Regions from separate parts of the Kitasatospora sp. NA04385 genome, predicted to be linked through region 1. Evidence: predicted binding sites of a transcription regulator. Region 1 holds the regulator's gene; the other holds the start of a gene.
The links. The regulator HrcA, encoded in region 1, represses chaperone genes, less so after heat shock. The targets are predictions, from matches to a motif close to TTNGCACTCNGNNNNNCNGAGTGCNAA.
Positions count from the first base shown of each region.

Region 2: the regulator HrcA is predicted to act here: its motif matches at 2,540-2,566, upstream of groES (co-chaperone GroES).

Region 1 is NZ_CP054919.1:2,515,696-2,524,462, forward strand. It holds gene HUT16_RS10975 (16S rRNA (uracil(1498)-N(3))-methyltransferase) at 1-301, opposite strand, end outside; gene dnaJ (molecular chaperone DnaJ) at 401-1,537, opposite strand; gene hrcA (heat-inducible transcriptional repressor HrcA) at 1,624-2,697, opposite strand; gene htpX (zinc metalloprotease HtpX) at 3,005-3,925, shown strand; gene HUT16_RS10995 (hypothetical protein) at 3,956-4,543, shown strand; gene HUT16_RS11000 (hypothetical protein) at 4,595-5,302, opposite strand; gene HUT16_RS11005 (DUF3097 domain-containing protein) at 5,405-6,250, shown strand; gene hemW (radical SAM family heme chaperone HemW) at 6,265-7,494, opposite strand; gene HUT16_RS11015 (long-chain fatty acid--CoA ligase) at 7,564-8,767, opposite strand, start outside.
Region 2 is NZ_CP054919.1:3,107,895-3,116,661, reverse strand. It holds gene HUT16_RS13550 (polysaccharide deacetylase family protein) at 29-958, shown strand; gene HUT16_RS13545 (methyltransferase domain-containing protein) at 934-2,112, opposite strand; gene HUT16_RS13540 (hypothetical protein) at 2,135-2,449, opposite strand; gene groES (co-chaperone GroES) at 2,710-3,015, shown strand; gene groL (chaperonin GroEL) at 3,130-4,764, shown strand; gene HUT16_RS13525 (LysR family transcriptional regulator) at 5,000-6,001, shown strand; gene HUT16_RS13520 (WhiB family transcriptional regulator) at 6,087-6,413, opposite strand; gene HUT16_RS13515 (response regulator transcription factor) at 6,948-7,559, shown strand; gene shbA (RNA polymerase sigma factor ShbA) at 7,755-8,474, shown strand; gene guaB (IMP dehydrogenase) at 8,735-8,767, shown strand, end outside.

The sequences.
Region 1 (8,767 bases):
TGGTCTCGACGGCGAGTTCGCCGCGGTCGCCCTTGGGGAGGGCCTGGACGACGGTGATCCGGGGCGCGGGCGCGGGTTCCTCGCGGACGGCGGTGACCAGGACGTCGAGGGCGTCCTTGCCGTGCAGCGCGGCGACGGTGCCGTCCGCGCCGCGGCCGCGGCCGTCGGCGAGGGTGAGCGCCTCGCCGGGCTCCAGGCGTTTGACGGCGACGGCGTGCCGGCCCTCGGGGCCGTCGAGCCGGACGGTCGCGCCGGGGGCGGTCCCCGTCAGGTCGTCGACGACGAACACGGGTGCGGTCATCGGTGCAGCGGTCCTCTCAGCAGGGCCCATCGAAAAAACCGGCCGGGAGCGGCGGGGGCGCGCAGCCCCCCGCCGCTCCCGGCCCGGGTGGTACGGGTCTCACCGGCCGTTGAAGGCGTCCTTCAGCCGGGAGAACAGGCCCTGCTGGCCGGGCGCGAACTGCCCGGACGGACGCTCCTCGCCGCGGAGCATGGCGAGCCGGCGCAGCAGCTCCTCCTGCTCCGGGTCGAGCTTGGTGGGCGTCTGCACCTCGACGTGCACTATCAGGTCGCCCCGGCCGCCGCCGCGCAGGTGGGTGATGCCGCGGCCGTGCAGCGGGATCGACTGGCCGGACTGGGTGCCGGGCCGGATGTCGACCTCCTCCAGGCCGTCCAGGGTCTGCAGCGGCACCTGGGTGCCGAGCGACGCGGCGGTCATCGGGATGGTGACGGTGCAGTGCAGGTCGTCGCCGCGCCGCTGGAAGGTCGGGTGGCTGGTCTCGGCGATCTCGACGTACAGGTCGCCGGCGGGGCCGCCGCCGGGGCCGACCTCGCCCTCGCCGGCCAGCTGGATCCGGGTGCCGTTGTCGACGCCGGCCGGGATCTTGACCGTGAGGGTGCGGCGGGCGCGGACCCGGCCGTCGCCGGCGCACTCTGGACAGGGGGTGGGGACGACGGTGCCGAAGCCCTGGCACTGCGGGCAGGGGCGGGAGGTCATGACCTGGCCCAGGAAGGACCGGGTGACCTGGGAGACCTCGCCCTTGCCGCGACACATGTCGCAGGTCTGCGCGGAGGTGCCGGGCGCGGCGCCCTCGCCGTTGCAGGTGGTGCAGGTGACGGCGGTGTCGACCTGGAGCTCCTTGGTGGTGCCGAAGGCGGCCTCCTCCAGGGTGATCTCCAGCCGGATCATGGCGTCCTGGCCGCGGCGGGTGCGCGAGCGCGGGCCGCGCTGGCCGGTCGCGGCGCCGAAGAAGGCGTCCATGATGTCGGAGAAGCCGAACCCGGCCGCACCCGCGCCGAAGCCGCCCGCGCCGCCGCCCGGCGACAGCGGGTCCCCGCCGAGGTCGTAGACCTGGCGCTTCTGCGGATCGGAGAGCACCTCGTAGGCGGCGTTGATCTCCTTGAACCGCTCCTGCGTCTTCGGGTCCGGGTTGACGTCCGGGTGCAGTTCACGGGCGAGGCGCCGGAACGCCTTCTTGATCTCGTCCTGCCCCGCGTCGCGTCGGACGCCGAGTACCGCGTAGTAGTCCGTGGCCACCAAATGCTCCGGTTTGTTCCGCCTCTAGAAGTGCCTGCGACAGCACGCTGCTTGTTGCGCCGTTCCGCTGCGGACGCGCCGTCCCGCTACGACTCCGCCAGGATCTGGCCGACGTACCGTGCCACCGCGCGCACCGCCCCCATTGTGCCCGGGTAATCCATCCGGGTCGGACCGATCACTCCCAGCTTTGCCACGCTCTGGTCGCCCGAACCGTAACCGACCGAGACCACCGACGTGGAATTGAGCCCCTCGTAGGCGATCTCGTGGCCGATCCGGACCGTCATCGCCGAGTCGGCCGTCTCACCCAGCAGGCGCAACAGCACCACCTGCTCCTCCAGGGCCTCCAGGACCGGCCGGATGGTGAGCGGGAAGTCGTGGCCGAAGCGGGTCAGGTTGGCGGTGCCCGCCAGCATGATCCGCTCCTCGTTCTGTTCGGCCAGCGCCTCGAACAGGACGGTCAGCACGGTGCTGACCGCGGGCCGGTCGGCGGGCTCGAAGCCGGCCGGCAGGTCCTCCAGGACGGTCGGCACCTCGGGCAGCCGGCAGCCGCCCGCCATGCTGTTGAGCCTGGCCCGCAGGTCGCCGAGCAGGGCCTCGCCGACCGGGGCGGGGCAGTCGACCATCCGCTGTTCGACCCGGCCGGTGTTGGTGATCAGCACCAGCATCAGCTTGGCCGGGGTGAGTGACACCAGTTCGATGTGCCGCACGGTGGAGCGGGTCAGCGAGGGGTACTGGACGACCGCGACCTGCCTGGTCAGCTGGGCGAGCAGCCGCACCGTCCGGGCGACCACGTCGTCCAGGTCGACCGCGCCCTCCAGGAAGTGCCGGATCGCCCGGCGCTCCGGAGCGGTCATCGGCTTGACCTCGGCGAGCCGGTCGACGAACAGCCGGTAGCCCTTGTCGGTGGGGATCCGGCCCGCACTGGTGTGCGGCTGGTGAATGTACCCCTCCTCCTCCAGCGCGGACATGTCGTTGCGGACGGTGGCCGGGGAGACGCCCAGGTTGTGCCGCTCCACCAGCGCCTTGGAGCCGACCGGCTCCTCGGTGCCCACGTAGTCCTGGACGATCGCCCTGAGCACCGCGAGCCGCCGCTCGTCCAGCGGCCGGGCGGACGGGCGCGTGTCGATGAGTCGGCCGTCGGGCTTGCCGTCGTCCGGCATGGGGCACGCACCTCCGTCGTCGTCCGTTGTTCCGGTGTCCGGTCCGGGCCTGGCACTCAGCCGGGCAGAGTGCCAGAACCGTACGTGCCAGTGTACGGCCAGGGCCTGACGGCAGGAACGGTACGCCCGCGTGATCCTCGTCCGATGGCGCCGCGACGCGCCCGGGGGGTGTCCCGTTCCCACCGAATTCCCACCGTTTCGGATGGTGCCCGCGGGCCCGCCCGGTGGCAGCATCGAAGACGAGCGGGGCGGACGGCGCGGCGGGGCCGCGGGTCCGGGCCGCACGAAGCGCAGAGGAGGAGCAGCGATGTCGGCGGCACAGCACTCCCGGTTCACCCCCGACCGCGGCCTGACCGGCCGGATGGTCACCACCATGTTCCTGATCGGCCTGGTCTACGTGGGCTTCACCGGCCTGCTGATCGTGCTGCTGCGCGGCGCCTGGCCGCTGGTGGTGCTGATCTCCGGCGGCCTGTTCGTCGCGCAGTTCTGGTTCTCCGACAAGATCACCGAGCGGGCGATGGGCGCCCACCGGGTGACCCCCGAGCAGTACCCGCAGCTGCACGGCGCGGTGGACCGGCTGTGCGCGCTGGCCGACATGCCCAAACCCAGGGTCGCGGTCGCCGACAACGACATGCCCAACGCCTTCGCCACCGGCCGCAACCCGCAGAACGCGGTGATCTGCGTGACCACCGGGCTGCTGCGCCGGCTGGAGCCGGAGGAGCTGGAGGGCGTGCTGGCCCACGAGCTGTCGCACGTCGCGCACCGGGACGTCGCGGTGATGACGGTGGCCGGCTTCCTCGGCGTGCTGGCCGGCGCGATGACCAGGATCGCCCTGTACGGCGGGATGATGGGCGGCGGCAACCGGAACAGCAACGACCAGAACGCGGCGATCGCGATGGTGCTGATCCCGCTGGCCTCGATGGTGGTGTACGCGATCAGCTTCCTGCTGACCAGGCTGCTGTCGCGCTACCGCGAGCTGGCCGCCGACCGGGCGGCCGCCCAGCTGACCGGCCGGCCGGCCGCGCTGGCCTCGGCGCTGACCAAGGTGACCGGGCAGATCGCCGCCATCCCGAGCAAGGACCTGCGGCAGGCCCAGCCGTACAACGCCTTCTACTTCGCCCCGGCGCTGAGCGCCAAGGAGGCGGCCTCGCAGCTGTTCGCCACCCACCCGTCGCTGGAGCAGCGGCTGGCACAGCTGCGGAAGGTCTCCGAAGAACTCGGGCGCTGAGCCCGTCCACCGTCAGAAGGAGCTTTCCGCGTGGGATTCCTGGACGCCCTGTTCGGCCGGAGCAAGCCGGTGAAGCCCGACCTCGACCAGCTGTTCGGCGTCCCGTCGGCGGCGCTGACCCTGCAGGCCGCCAAGGGGTTCCTCCCGACCGGCCTGGGATCGGTCTGCTTCGCCGCGGTCGAGGGCGCGGCCTTCACCGAGGTGCAGCAGCAGGTGCGGGCGCTGCTGGACGCGGACACCGGGCGCGGCGGCGTGCCGGTCGAGGCGTCCCGGGACGCGTACGGGTACTCCTGGCTGCTGGCCCGGCACACCCCCGACGAGCTGCCCGACCTGGTCAACGACCTGCACGCGGTCAACAGCGAGCTGGAGGCCGGCGGTTTCGGGCCGCAGCTGCTCTGCTCGCTGGTCGGCTTCCGGGACGCCGAGGGCCGCTCGCTGGCGCTGGTGTACCTGTACAAGCGCGGCACCTTCTACCCGATGTGCAAGGTCGCCGGGCAGGAGAAGCGGGACAACCCGCTGGAGATCGAGGTCTCCCACCTGCTCCGCGACGACCTGCGGATCGAGCCGGACCTGTCCCGCTGGTTCCCGGTCTGGGGCGCTCCCGGCATCGAGGACTGAGCCCGCGGGGGCCCGTCCCCGCGCCCGGCTCAGCTCCGGCTCAGCCCCGGCTCAGCCCCGGCCGACGTCCTGGTAGGCGGTCTGGTAGGCGTCCTGGTAGGCGGCCACCGCCGCGTCGACGACCGCCCGCAGGTCCGCGGCCTCCCGCTCGCCGCCGTTCTCCTGCACCACCAGCAGCACGTCGCCGTCGCGCAGCACCGCGGTCCGGTCGGTCCAGACCGGGCCGCCGCCGTCGACGGCGCGCCAGGTGACGTGCAGCAGCAGACCGCCGCCGAGCGGTTCGACGGCCACCGTCCGCTCGCTGCGGGTGCCGTCGACGAGCGCGGTGCCGGGGGCGGCGCAGCGCAGGGCGGCGGCCAGCAGGTCGGCCAGTATCCGGGCGGCCCGGCCGGGCGGGTAGCGCTCCAGCGACTCCCGGCCGGACCAGCCCCGGTCCAGGTCGTCGGCCGGGGGGCGCTCGACGCCCACCGCGACGTCCTCCAGCGGCGGGGCGTGCCGGGTCAGGAAGGAGTCGGTGTCGAGCTCCTCGCAGGGCACCTCGGCCAGCGGCTCCGGGCTGCCCCCGCCGCTCGGCGCCCGGGTGGTGGTGAGGTCCGCGGCGCCGGTGCGCAGCGCGTAGCCGGGCGGCAGCCGGTCGGCGGTCAGCAGCGCGTCCCGCAGCGCGCGCGGTCCCGTCCGGGCGGCGGCGCCAGTGCAGCCCGTCGCGCCCAGCACGATCGCGGTGGCCGCCGCCACCGCCGTCCAGCCCCGTCCGCGCACCCGTGCCCTCCCGTCCCCGCCCGCTCCGTACCCTCGCACACCCGCCCCGGCCGCGGCCTGACGCGCCGTCGGCCCGGCGGCGGGGTCCGTAGACTGCCGACCATGCGGAGCAGGGAGTACGGACCGGATCTGACCCCGCCGTGGAAGCGGCAGCAGCCGGCCCCGAAGGTGGCGGCGGAGCGGGACCTGGTGGTGGAGGAGGCGGCCACCGGGTTCTGCGGGGCGGTGGTGCGCTGCGAGCGGACGGCCGAGGGGTTCACCGTCACGCTGGAGGACCGCTTCGGCAAGCACCGGGTGTTCCCGCTGGTGCCGCGCGGGTTCCTGCTGGAGGGGCGGGTGGTGACGCTGGTGCGGCCCGCCGCGGCCGCCCCGGCCCCGCCGCGCGGCCCGGGGCGCACCGCGTCCGGTTCGGTCGCGGTGCCGGGCGCGCGGGCCCGGGTGGCCCGGGAGTCGCGGATCTACGTGGAGGGCCGGCACGACGCCGAGCTGGTCGAACGGGTCTGGGGCGACGACCTGCGGATCGAGGGCGTGGTGGTGGAGTACCTGGAGGGCGTGGACGACCTGCCCGCCATCGTCGACTCCTTCGCCCCCGGCCCCGGCCGCCGGCTGGGCGTGCTGGTCGACCACCTGCTGCCCGGCACCAAGGAGCACCGGATCGCCGAGCGGGTGACCGGCGACCACGTGCTGGTCGTCGGCCACCCGTACGTGGACGTCTGGCAGGCCGTCAAACCGGCCGCCCTGGGCATCCCCGCCTGGCCCGCGGTGCCGCGCGGCGAGGTCTGGAAGGAGGGGGTGTGCCGCCGGCTGGGCTGGCCGGTGGACACCCCCGCCGCCTGGAAGCGGATCCTCGCCGCGGTCGACGGCTGGAAGGACCTGGAGCCGGAACTGCTGGGCCGGGTCGAGGAGTTGATCGACTTCGTCACACTGCCGGGCGGTGCCGGGGCCTGAGCCCCCGGACCGGGTCAGTCGACCAGGTCGCGGACCACCCCGTCCGCCAGCAGCCGCCCGCGCAGGGTGAGCGCCGCCCGGCCCGCCGCGTACGGCACGGGCTCCAGCAGGCCGTCGGCGAGGGCCCGGTCGGCGGCGGCGCGGCCGTCGGCGGTGAGCAGGTCCAGCGGGCAGCCCTCGGCCAGCCGCAGTTCCAGCAGGATGCGCTCGACCCGGCGGTCCTCGTCGGCCAGCACCTCGCGGCCGAGCGCGGGGGTGCGGCCCTCGGCGAGGGCCTGCGCGTACGCGGCGGGGTGCTTGGCGTTCCACCAGCGGACGCCGCCGACGTGGCTGTGCGCGCCGGGGCCGGCGCCCCACCAGTCGGCGCCGGTCCAGTACAGCTCGTTGTGGCGGCAGCGGCCCTCGGGGGTGGTGGCCCAGTTGGAGACCTCGTACCAGTGGTAGCCCGCGGCGGCGAGCGCCGTCTCGGCCATCAGGTAGCGGTCGGCGTGCACGTCGTCGTCGATCATCGGCAGTTCGCCGCGCTTGACCCGGGCGGCCAGCCGGGTGCCGTCCTCGACGATCAGCGAGTAGGCGGAGACGTGGTCGGGGCCGGCGCCGATCGCGGCGTCCAGCGAGGTCTGCCAGTCCCGGTCGCTCTCGCCGGGGGTGCCGTAGATCAGGTCCAGGTTGACGTGCTCGAAGCCGGCGGCGCGGGCCTCGGCGACGCAGGCCTCGGGGCGGCCGGGGGTGTGGTGGCGGTCGAGCAGGGCGAGCACGTGCGGGCGGGCGCTCTGCATGCCGAAGGAGATCCGGTTGTAGCCGCCCGCGCGCAGTTCGGCCAGGTACGCCGGGTCGACGGACTCCGGGTTGGCCTCGGTGGTGACCTCCGCGCCGGGGGCGAGCCCGAACTCCTCGCGCAGCGCGGCCAGCATCCGCACCAGGTCGCGGGCGGGCAGCAGGGTGGGGGTGCCGCCGCCGAGGAAGACCGTCTCGACCGGCAGGTCGGTGTCGCCGAGGACCCGGCGGGCCAGCCGGATCTCGGCGATCACGTTGTCCGCGTACGTCTCCTGCGAGGCGACGGCGCCGGAGGAGCGCAGCTCGGTGGCGGTGTAGGTGTTGAAGTCGCAGTAGCCGCAGCGGCTGGCGCAGTACGGCACGTGCAGGTAGAAGCCGAACGGCCGCCCGCCGAGTCCGTGCAGGGCGCGGGCGGGCAGCGAGCCGTCGGACGGCACGGGTTCGCCGTCGGGGAGTGCGGAGGGCATGCGCCCATTGTCCGGTAGCGGCCGGCGAAACCCGAAAAGGGTCCGCCGGCCGTACCGGACGGGCGGGGCTCAGGCCTCGTTGGTGCCCGCGTACATCGCGCTGACCTCGTCGGCGTACGTCCGCTCGACCACCGGGCGCTTGATCTTCAGGCTCGGGGTCAGCTCGCCGTGCTCGATGTCCAGGTCGCGCGGGAGCAGCGCGAACTTCTTGATCGTCTGCCAGCGCTGGAGGTCGCCGTTGAGGCGCTGCACGAAGCCGTCGATCAGCTCGACGGTGGCCCGGTCGGCGACCACCTCGGCGTACGACTTGCCGGCCAGGCCGTGCTCGGCGGCCCACGGCATGATCACCGTCTCGTCCAGGCCGATCAGCGCGGTGCAGTAGTTGCGGCCGTTGCCGATCACCAGGACGTTGCTGACGAACGGGCAGATCGCCTTGAACTTGCCCTCCACCTCGCTGGGGGCGACGTACTTGCCGCCGGAGGTCTTGAACATGTCCTTCTTGCGGTCGGTGATCCGCAGGTAGCCGCCCTCGGTGAGCTCGCCGATGTCCCCGGTGTGGAACCAGCCGTCCGGCTCCAGCACCTCGGCGGTCTGCTCGGGCATCTCGTGGTAGCCGCGCATGACGCCGGGGCCGCGCAGCAGGATCTCGCCGTCCTCGCCGATCCGCACCTCGGTGCCGGGCAGCGGCGGGCCGACGGTGCCGACCCGGAAGTCCTCGGCCCGGTTGACCGTGGAGCCGGCCGAGGTCTCGGTCAGGCCGTAGCCCTCCAGCACCGGGACGCCCGCGCCCTTGAAGAAGTAGCCGATCTCCGGGGCCAGCGCCGCGCTGCCCGACACCGCGCCGCGCAGCCGGCCGCCGAACGCGGCCCGGATCTTGGTGTACACCAGCTTGTCGGCCAGCGAGTGCCGCAGCCGCAGGCCCAGCGGGGCGCTCTCCCGACCGGTGGCGATCTGCGCGGCCTGGACGGTCTGCGCGTACGCGCGGGCGGTCTTCGCCGCCCACATGAAGATCTTGTACTTGGCGCCGCCCTCGGCCCGGGCCTTGCCCGCGATGCCGTTGTAGACCTTCTCGAAGATCCGCGGCGCGGAGGCCATCAGGGTCGGGCGGATCACCGGCAGGTTGTGGATGATCCGGTCCACCCGGCCGTCCACCGCCATCACGTGGCCGGTGGCGATCTGGCCGGAGATCAGCGTCTTGCCGAACACGTGCGACAGCGGCAGCCACATGAACTGCACGTCGTCCGCGCGCAGCAGCCCGCTCTCCTCCTGCGCC
Region 2 (8,767 bases), 590 kb from region 1:
CAACCGGGAAGACCAACCCGATCGTCCTATGATCGACACGCGTGTCGAGGACGAGCGGGGGACATCGGTGAGGCAGCGGCGGGCACGGATCGGGTACGGGGCGGGCGCGCTCGCGGCGCTGCTGGCGGCGAGCGGGTGCGGCAGCGGCTCCGCCCCGGACGGCCCCGCGCCGGTCCGGGCCAAGCCGGTCGCCGCCGCCTCCCCGGCCCCCTCGGCCCCCGGCGCCCCCTCGACGCCCGCCCAGGACGCCGTGCCCGAGGCCGCGTGGGCGAAGTGGGGCCTCAAGCCGATGCCCAAGGCGCCCGCGCCGCCCGCCGACCGGCCGGTCAAGCTGACCGCGACCGGCCCGGTGCCGGTGTTCAGCGACGTCCCGACCTCCGACAAGGTCGTGTTCATCACCCTCGACGACGGGGCCGAGAAGGACCCGGAGTTCGTCCGGATGCTCACCGAGCTGAAAGTGCCGGTGACGATGTTCCTGACCAAGGACATCGTCAAGAACGACTACGGCTACTTCAAGCCGCTCCAGGCGCTCGGCAACAGCATCCAGAACCACACCGTCAGCCACCCGGTGATGAGCAAGCTCGCCCCCGCCCAACAGAAGGCGCAGATCTGCGAGGACCAGGCGGCCCTCACCGAGCAGTACGGCACCGCCCCCTACCTGTTCCGCCCGCCCTACGGCGACGGCGCCGACACCCCCGCCCTGAACACCGCCGTCCAGGAGTGCGGGCCGCGGGCCGTCGTGCTGTGGCGGGAGTCCATGCAGATCCACGACATGCAGTACCAGGCCGCCGACAAGAAGCTGAAGAACGGCGACATCATCCTCGCCCACTTCCGCGGCCCCTCCGAGCTCAAGGGCGAGAGCATGACCCGGATGTTCGGCGAACTGCTCTCCCGGATCCAGGAGCAGGGCTTCGCGGTCGCCCGCCTCGACGACTACGTCGCCAGGCCCGCCGGCTGACCCAGCATCATCACCGGGCCGGCCGCGGTGCGGGCCACGATCACCGTCACCGCGTTCGGCCCGGCCGGCTTCAGCTGCCGCCGCAGCTCCTCCGGGACGACCGACGCCCCGCGCTTCTTGATCACCACGGTGCCGATCCGGCGCTCCCGCACCAGCGCCTTCAACCGCTTCACCTGGAACGGCAGCACGTCGGTCAGCTCGTACGCCTGCGCGTACGGCGTCGGCCGCAGCTCGTCCGAGGTGACGTACGCGATCATCGGGTCGATCAGCCGCCCGCCCACCGCCGCCGCCACCTCGGCCACCATCCGGCCCCGGATCACCGCGCCGTCCGGCTCGTACAGGTAGCGCCCCACCGGGCCGACCGGCGGGTCCGGCAGGGCGCCGCCGCAGAGCGAGTGCGGGCCCGGCAGCAGCGTCGCCCGGTACGGCTCGGCGGCGGCCGTGCCGAACCACAGCACCGCCTCCTTCACCTCGCCCCGGTCCGACACCCACTCCGCCTCGGCGCCCTCCGGCACCAGCTCGTGCGGGATGCCCGGCGCCACCTTCAGCGCCCCGAACGGGGCGCTGCGGGCCGCCTCCACCGCCCAGGACAGCGGCGGCGAGTACGCCTCCGGGTCGAACACCCGGCCGCGCGAGGTGCGCCGCGCCGGGTCGGTGAACACCGCGTCGAAACCGGCGGTGTCCACGTCCGCGACGTCCGCGCGGCGCACCTCCACCAGCTCGGCCACGCCCAGCGCCGCCGCGTTCGCCCGGGCCACCTCGCAGGTCAGCTCGTCCCGGTCGACCGCCAGCACCGCGATGCCGGCCCGGGCCAGCGCGATCGCGTCCCCGCCGATCCCGCAGCACAGGTCGGCCAGCCGCCGCACCCCCAGCGCCGCGAACCGGCCCGCCCGCCACTCGGCGACCGTGCGCCGGGTGGCCTGCTCCACCCCGTGCTGGGTGAAGTACATCGCGGCGGCGTCCGCCCCGAACTTCGCCTCCGCCCGCTGCCGCAGCCGGGCCTGCTCGAACGCGGCCCGCACCAGCTCCGCCGGGTACTCCCGCCGCAGCCTGGTCGCCAGCGCCAGCTCCCCGGCCGCCGTGAACCCCCGCAACTCGGCCAGCAGCGCCTGCCCCTGCTCGGTCAGCAGCGCCCGGAACGACTCGATCTCCACCGCACCATTGTCGCGGCTCGGATCAGGAGGCCAGCACCCCGAACGCGAGCGCCGCCAGCGCGGGCCCGGCCAGCCCCACCGACAGCGGCGCGATCCGGTAGCCCCGCCGGGCCGTCGTCACCACCGACACCAGCGCCACCGCCGGCCCCAGCACCATCACCGCGCCGCACAGCACCACCGCCAGGCCCGCCCCGCCCCCGCGCTCCGAGGCGCCGGCCAGCGCGAACGCCAGCACCATGAACGCGTAGGGCACCGCGCACAGCAGCGGCACGGTCAGGGCCACCAGTGCCGCCGCCAGGAGCGCGTCCCGTCCCGCGGACGGCCGTTTCTTCGCCATGTGCCCATCCTGGCGGGGGAGTTCGCCCGTTGCCTGAGTACCCGTACTCGGAACCGCCCGGTATCGAACGGAAACTCGAACCCGACGCCATTGGCACTCTGGTTGACTGAGTGCTAACCGCGTCCTAAGGTCGTTCCTGGCACTCCCCCCAGGGAGAGTGCTAACGCGATGAAGCGTGTCCGACCCCCGCGACGGCGGCCGCGCAGACCTCGCCCCCTACCTGTTAGACAACCCCGTAATCTCCGAAGGGGAGCTCGGACGTGACCACCAGCAGCAAGGTTGCCATCAAGCCGCTCGAGGACCGCATCGTGGTCCAGCCGCTCGACGCCGAGACCACCACCGCCTCCGGCCTGGTGATCCCGGACACCGCCAAGGAGAAGCCCCAGGAGGGCGTCGTCCTGGCCGTCGGCCCGGGCCGCTTCGAGGACGGCCAGCGTCTGCCGCTCGACGTCGCCGTCGGTGACATCGTCCTGTACTCGAAGTACGGCGGCACCGAGGTGAAGTACCAGGGCGAGGAGTACCTCGTCCTCTCGGCCCGCGACGTCCTCGCGATCATCGAGAAGTAAGACGTCCGCGCAGTAAGACGTCCCAGCCCGCCCCGGATCCGTGTCGCACCGACAGGGGCCCGGGGCGCGGTTGTTGCTCCACGTACGCAGACCTACCCCTGAGGAAACGGGACCATGGCGAAGACCCTGCAGTTCGACGAGGACGCCCGCCGCTCGCTGGAGCGCGGTGTCAACAAGCTGGCCGACACCGTCAAGGTGACCATCGGCCCCAAGGGCCGCAACGTCGTCATCGACAAGAAGTTCGGCGCCCCCACCATCACCAACGACGGTGTGACCATCGCCCGCGAGGTCGAGCTCGACGACCCGTACGAGAACCTCGGCGCGCAGCTGGTCAAGGAGGTCGCCACCAAGACCAACGACGTCGCGGGCGACGGCACCACCACCGCCACCGTGCTCGCCCAGGCCCTGGTCAACGAGGGCCTGCGCAACGTCGCCGCGGGCGCCGGCCCGGCCGCCCTGAAGAAGGGCATCGACAAGGCCGTCGCCGCCGTCTCCGAGCACCTGCTCTCGGTGGCCCGCGAGATCGAGGGCAAGGACGACATCGCCGCCGTCGCCTCCCTCTCCGCCCAGGACACCCAGGTCGGCGAGCTGATCGCCGAGGCGATCGACAAGGTCGGCAAGGACGGTGTGATCACCGTCGAGGAGTCCAACACCTTCGGCGTCGAGCTCGAGTTCACCGAGGGCATGCAGTTCGACAAGGGCTACCTGTCGCCGTACTTCGTCACCGACGCGGAGCGCCAGGAAGCCGTCCTGGAGGACCCGTACGTCCTGATCAACCAGGGCAAGATCTCCTCCATCCAGGAGCTCCTGCCGCTGCTGGAGAAGGTCCTGCAGGCCGGCGGCTCCCGCCCGCTGCTGATCATCGCCGAGGACGTCGACGGCGAGGCCCTCTCCACCCTGGTGGTCAACAAGATCCGCGGCACCTTCAACGCGGTCGCGGTCAAGGCCCCCGGCTTCGGCGACCGCCGCAAGGCCATCCTCGGCGACATCGCCACCCTCACCGGCGGCCAGGTCGTCTCCGAGGAGGTCGGCCTCAAGCTCGACCAGGTCGGCCTGGACGTGCTCGGCACCGCCCGCCGGATCACCGTCACCAAGGACGAGACCATCGTCGTCGACGGCGCCGGCGACTCCGCCGAGGTCGCGGGCCGGGTGGCCCAGATCAAGGCCGAGATCGCCAACACCGACTCCGACTGGGACCGCGAGAAGCTCCAGGAGCGCCTCGCCAAGCTGGCCGGCGGCGTCTGCGTGATCAAGGTCGGCGCGGCCACCGAGGTCGAGCTCAAGGAGCGCAAGCACCGCCTGGAGGACGCCATCTCGGCGACCCGCGCCGCGGTCGAGGAGGGCATCGTCGCCGGCGGCGGCGCCTCGCTCGTCCACGCCGCGAAGGTCCTGGCGGACGGCCTCGGCCTGTCCGGCGACGAGGCCACCGGTGTCGCCGTGGTCCGCAAGGCGCTCGCCGAGCCGCTGCGCTGGATCGCCCAGAACGCCGGCCTGGAGGGCTACGTCATCACCTCCAAGGTCGCCGAGCTGGAGGCCGGCCAGGGCTACAACGCCGCCACCGGCGAGTACGGCGACCTGGTCAAGGCCGGCGTCATCGACCCGGTCAAGGTCACCCGCTCCGCCCTGGAGAACGCCGCCTCCATCGCCTCCCTGCTGCTCACCACCGAGACCCTCGTGGTGGAGAAGAAGGAAGAGGAGGAGGCCGCGGGCCACGGCCACTCGCACGGCGGCCACGGCCACAGCCACTGAAACGGCGCTAGCCGCCAGCCGCTGAGGCGGCGAAGGCGACAGCAGGGGCGCGAGGAACCGCGCGACCGGCCCCGCACTCCCGTGGTGCGGGCCCGGATCGCCGGGGCCTCGCGCCCCTGCGCGTGCTGCACGCGTGCTGCGCGCGCCCCTTCGCGTGCAGCACCCGGCGGGGGCGGGCGGGCCGGGCGCGCAGTTCCGCGGCGCCCCCGTTCCGGCCCCCCTTACAGTTGACCGCGTGATCGAAGCCCGCCACCTCCGCGTCCTGCACGCCGTCGCCCGGACCGGGTCGTTCTCCGCCGCGGCGCGCGAGCTGGGGTGCACCCAGCCCGCGGTGAGCCAGCAGATGAAGGCGCTGGAGAAGGCGGTGGACACCCCGCTGGTGGTGCGGGCGGGCCGGGAGATGCAGCTGAGCGAGGCCGGGAGGGTGCTGCTGCGGCACGCGGACGGGATCCTCGCGGGGCTGTCGGCCGCCGAGGAGGAGGTCGCGGCGATCGCCGGGCTGCGGGCCGGGCGGGTGCGGCTGGTCTCGTTCCCGACGGCCAGCTCGACGCTGGTGCCGCGGTCGGTGGCGCAGGTGCGGGCGGCCCACCCGGGGGTGCGGGTCTCGCTGGTGGAGGCGGAGCCGGCCCAGGCGCTGGCGATGCTGCGCGGCGGCGAGTGCGAGGTGGCGCTGGCGTTCCGGTACCCGGACTCGCAGGGCGGCCCGAGCCTGCCGTCCCCGCACGCGACGCTGCGCGAGGCGCGGGCCGAGGCGGTGCTGGAGGCGGCCGCGACGGCGGCCGCGAACGACTGGTCGGAGCTGGTGGTGCGCCCGCTGCTGGACGATCCGCTGGTGGGCCTGGTCCCGGCGGGGCACCCGCTGGCGGACCGGGGCGAGGACGAGCCGGTGGACCTGTCCGAGCTGGCGGGGGAGCAGTGGATCGCGGGCTGCCCGCAGTGCCGGGGGCACCTGGTGGAGCTGTGCACGGACGCGGGCTTCAGGCCGGCGATCGAGTTCGCGACGGACGACTACCCGGCGGTGGTGGGCCTGGTGGGCGCGGGCCTGGGGGTGGCGGTGCTGCCCGGGCTGGCGCTGGAGTCGGTGCGGCACCCCGGGGTGGCGGCGGTGCCGGTGCGGGTGGCGTCGGGCGAGCCGGCCCGGCGCGAGGTGGTGGCGCTGACCCTGCCGGACCTGGAGGGGGTTCCGGCGGTGGCGCTGATGCTGGAGCAGCTCGCGGCGGCGGCCGCCGCCCGCTGAGCGCGGCGCCGGCCGGGGACGGGCGGGCGGCGCGTCCGCGGGGCGCGGACCGCTGCGGCGGGGACGGCCGCGGCGGGTCGGTTCCTCAGCGGCGGATGGTCTGCGGCATCGCCAGCGGGACTTCGGCCAGGCGGTTGCGGGAGCGGCCGAGCAGCTCCTCGCGCTCGTCCTCGGTCATGCCGCCCCAGACCCCGTAGGGCTCGCGGACGGCGAGGGCGTGGGCCGCGCACTGGGAGCGGACCGGGCAGCGCATGCAGACCTCTTTGGCGCTCGTCTCGCGGGAGGTCCGGGCCGCACCGCGCTCGCCCTCGGGGTGGAAGAACAGCGAACTGTCGACGCCGCGGCAGGCGGCGGAGAGCTGCCAGTCCCAGAGGTCTGCGTTGGGGCCTGGGAGGCGGGAGAAATCTGCCATGGCTCGTTCCCTTCATGGCTCGGGACCCTGACTGCTCGGTCGCGGTCGCTGCGGCGAGGCTGCACGGGGCCGGTACGGACACCTGGAAATATGACTTACGCCCACTACACGGACAAGTCACCCACAGACCGACGAATCAGTCAATGACCTGACAGAAGCTATAAAAACGGACAAAAGGGGCAAGGGGTTTGAACCCGAATGCTGCACCGATCGGGTGTCCGCCCCGGCGCGGACCGCCTCCGGAGGGCGTGCGCGGCGCGGACACCGCGTGCGAGCTGCACAAAAGTGCGGCGCGTGCACCGCGAGGTGGCTCTTCTGTGATGGGTCGGCCACGTACAGTGGTGGAGATGGACGTGAAGCCGTAACTCATTCGAGTGACGGTCGTTGGATGTACGGAGGCGGTCAGAGGGCGCAGGACATCGGGAACGGTCGCGCAGCGAGGCGATCGGAACGGGTCCGTCCCGGGGCCGTGTCGGAGAGGTTCGTACCAGCCAGGAGGCTCAACGTGACGCGGATCAGCTGCGGAGGACGGTCATGACATCCGTACTCGTCTGCGACGATTCCCCGCTCGCCCGGGAGGCGCTTCGCCGTGCGGTGGCGACCGTGCCCGGCGTGGACCGGGTGACCACTGCGACGAACGGTGAGGAGGTCCTCCGCCGCTGGGTGGCCGACCGTTCCGATCTCGTTCTGATGGACGTCCGGATGCCCGGCCTCGGCGGGGTGGAGACGGTCCGCCGGCTGCTGTCGGCCGACCCGGGCGCCCGGATCATCATGCTCACCGTCGCCGAGGACCTGGACGGGGTGGCCCTCGCGGTCGCCGCCGGGGCCCGCGGCTACCTGCACAAGGACGCCTCGCGCGCCGAACTGCGGGCCACCGTCACCCAGGCGCTGGCCGACCCGACCTGGCGCCTGGCGCCGCGCCGGCTCCGCAGCCCGGACATGGGCGCCGCGCCGACCCTGACGGCCCGTGAGATCCAGGTGCTGGAGGGGATGAGCCACGGCCGTTCCAACGCCGAGATCGGCCGCGAGCTGTTCCTGTCCGAGGACACCGTGAAGACGCACGCCAGGCGGCTGTTCAAGAAGTTGGGCGCCTCGGACCGCGCGCACGCGGTGGCGCTGGGCTTCCGCTGGGGCCTGGTCCGCTGAGCGGGCGCGCGAACTGCGCTCGCTCGGACGTGTGACGTTGTGGTCCCGAGGCTGCACCATGGAGTAGTGGAGCACCTCGGGGACCAGCGGACAGGCAGGGGAGGCGGCACGGTGCACGCGGCGACGGATAACGTTCCGATGCACAAGTCCGGACGCGGTGCCGCGTTTTCCGGCCCGACCAGGCACCATGGACCGATGCGTGACGACGAGGAGGCCGCCGGGCCCGACCCGGTGCAGCCCGCCCCCGAGGGTGCGGCTGCCGATCCGTCGTCGGCACCGGACGACCGGCCGGGCGGATCCGACGGCCCGTCGGCGGGGGCCCGCCCGCCCGTCCTCGGCGCGGGGACGTCACCCGAGGTGGCCGAACTGGTCGCGGCGGCGGTCCGCGGGGACGGCCCGGCGATCGAGTCGCTGCTGGGCTACGTGCTCCCGCTGGCGCTGCGGTACTGCCGCGGCCGCCTGGTGCGGCTGCCCGGCGGGGCCCGGCACCACGTGGACGACGTGGCCCAGGAGGTCTGCGTCGCGGTGCTCTGCGCGCTGCCCCGCTACCGGGACACCGGGCGCCCGTTCGAGGCCTTCGTGTACGGGATCGCCGCGCACAAGATCGCCGACCTGCAGCGGGCCGCGATGCGCGGGCCCGGCTCGACGGTGATCCCGCCGGACGACCTGCCGGAGACGCCGGACGACTCGCTCGGCCCGGAGGAGCGGGCGCTGCTGTCCAGCGACGCCGCGTGGATCAAGGAGCTGCTGTCCTACCTGCCGGCCCGTCAGCGCGAGCTGGTGCTGCTGCGGGTGGCGGACGGGCTGTCGGCGGAGGAGACCGGCGAGGTGCTCGGGATGTCCCCGGGCGCGGTGCGGGTCGCCCAGCACCGGGCGCTGTCGCGGCTGCGGGCGCTGGCGGAGGAGAGCGGCTGAGTCCCGTCCGCGCTGCTGGGCGGGCACGGGCCGTACGCGGAACAAGCGCGGCGGGCCGGGTGTTGTCAAGAGGGCGCGACGACCTACCCCGCACCACCAGTACCATGGGGTATCGGCGCCTGGTCGGGTCGCCAAAGTTTCTCCGGTGCGCACGGGGTTCCGTTGGAGGTTCCTCCGAGAGCGCCGGACGTCTTGGCGGCCGGTGAGTGACACCCGGGTGCCCGTGCGCAGAACGACGGCCCGCCACCGGAAGGTTCCCCATGTCCTACAACGCCGCCGGCGTACCCGAGAAG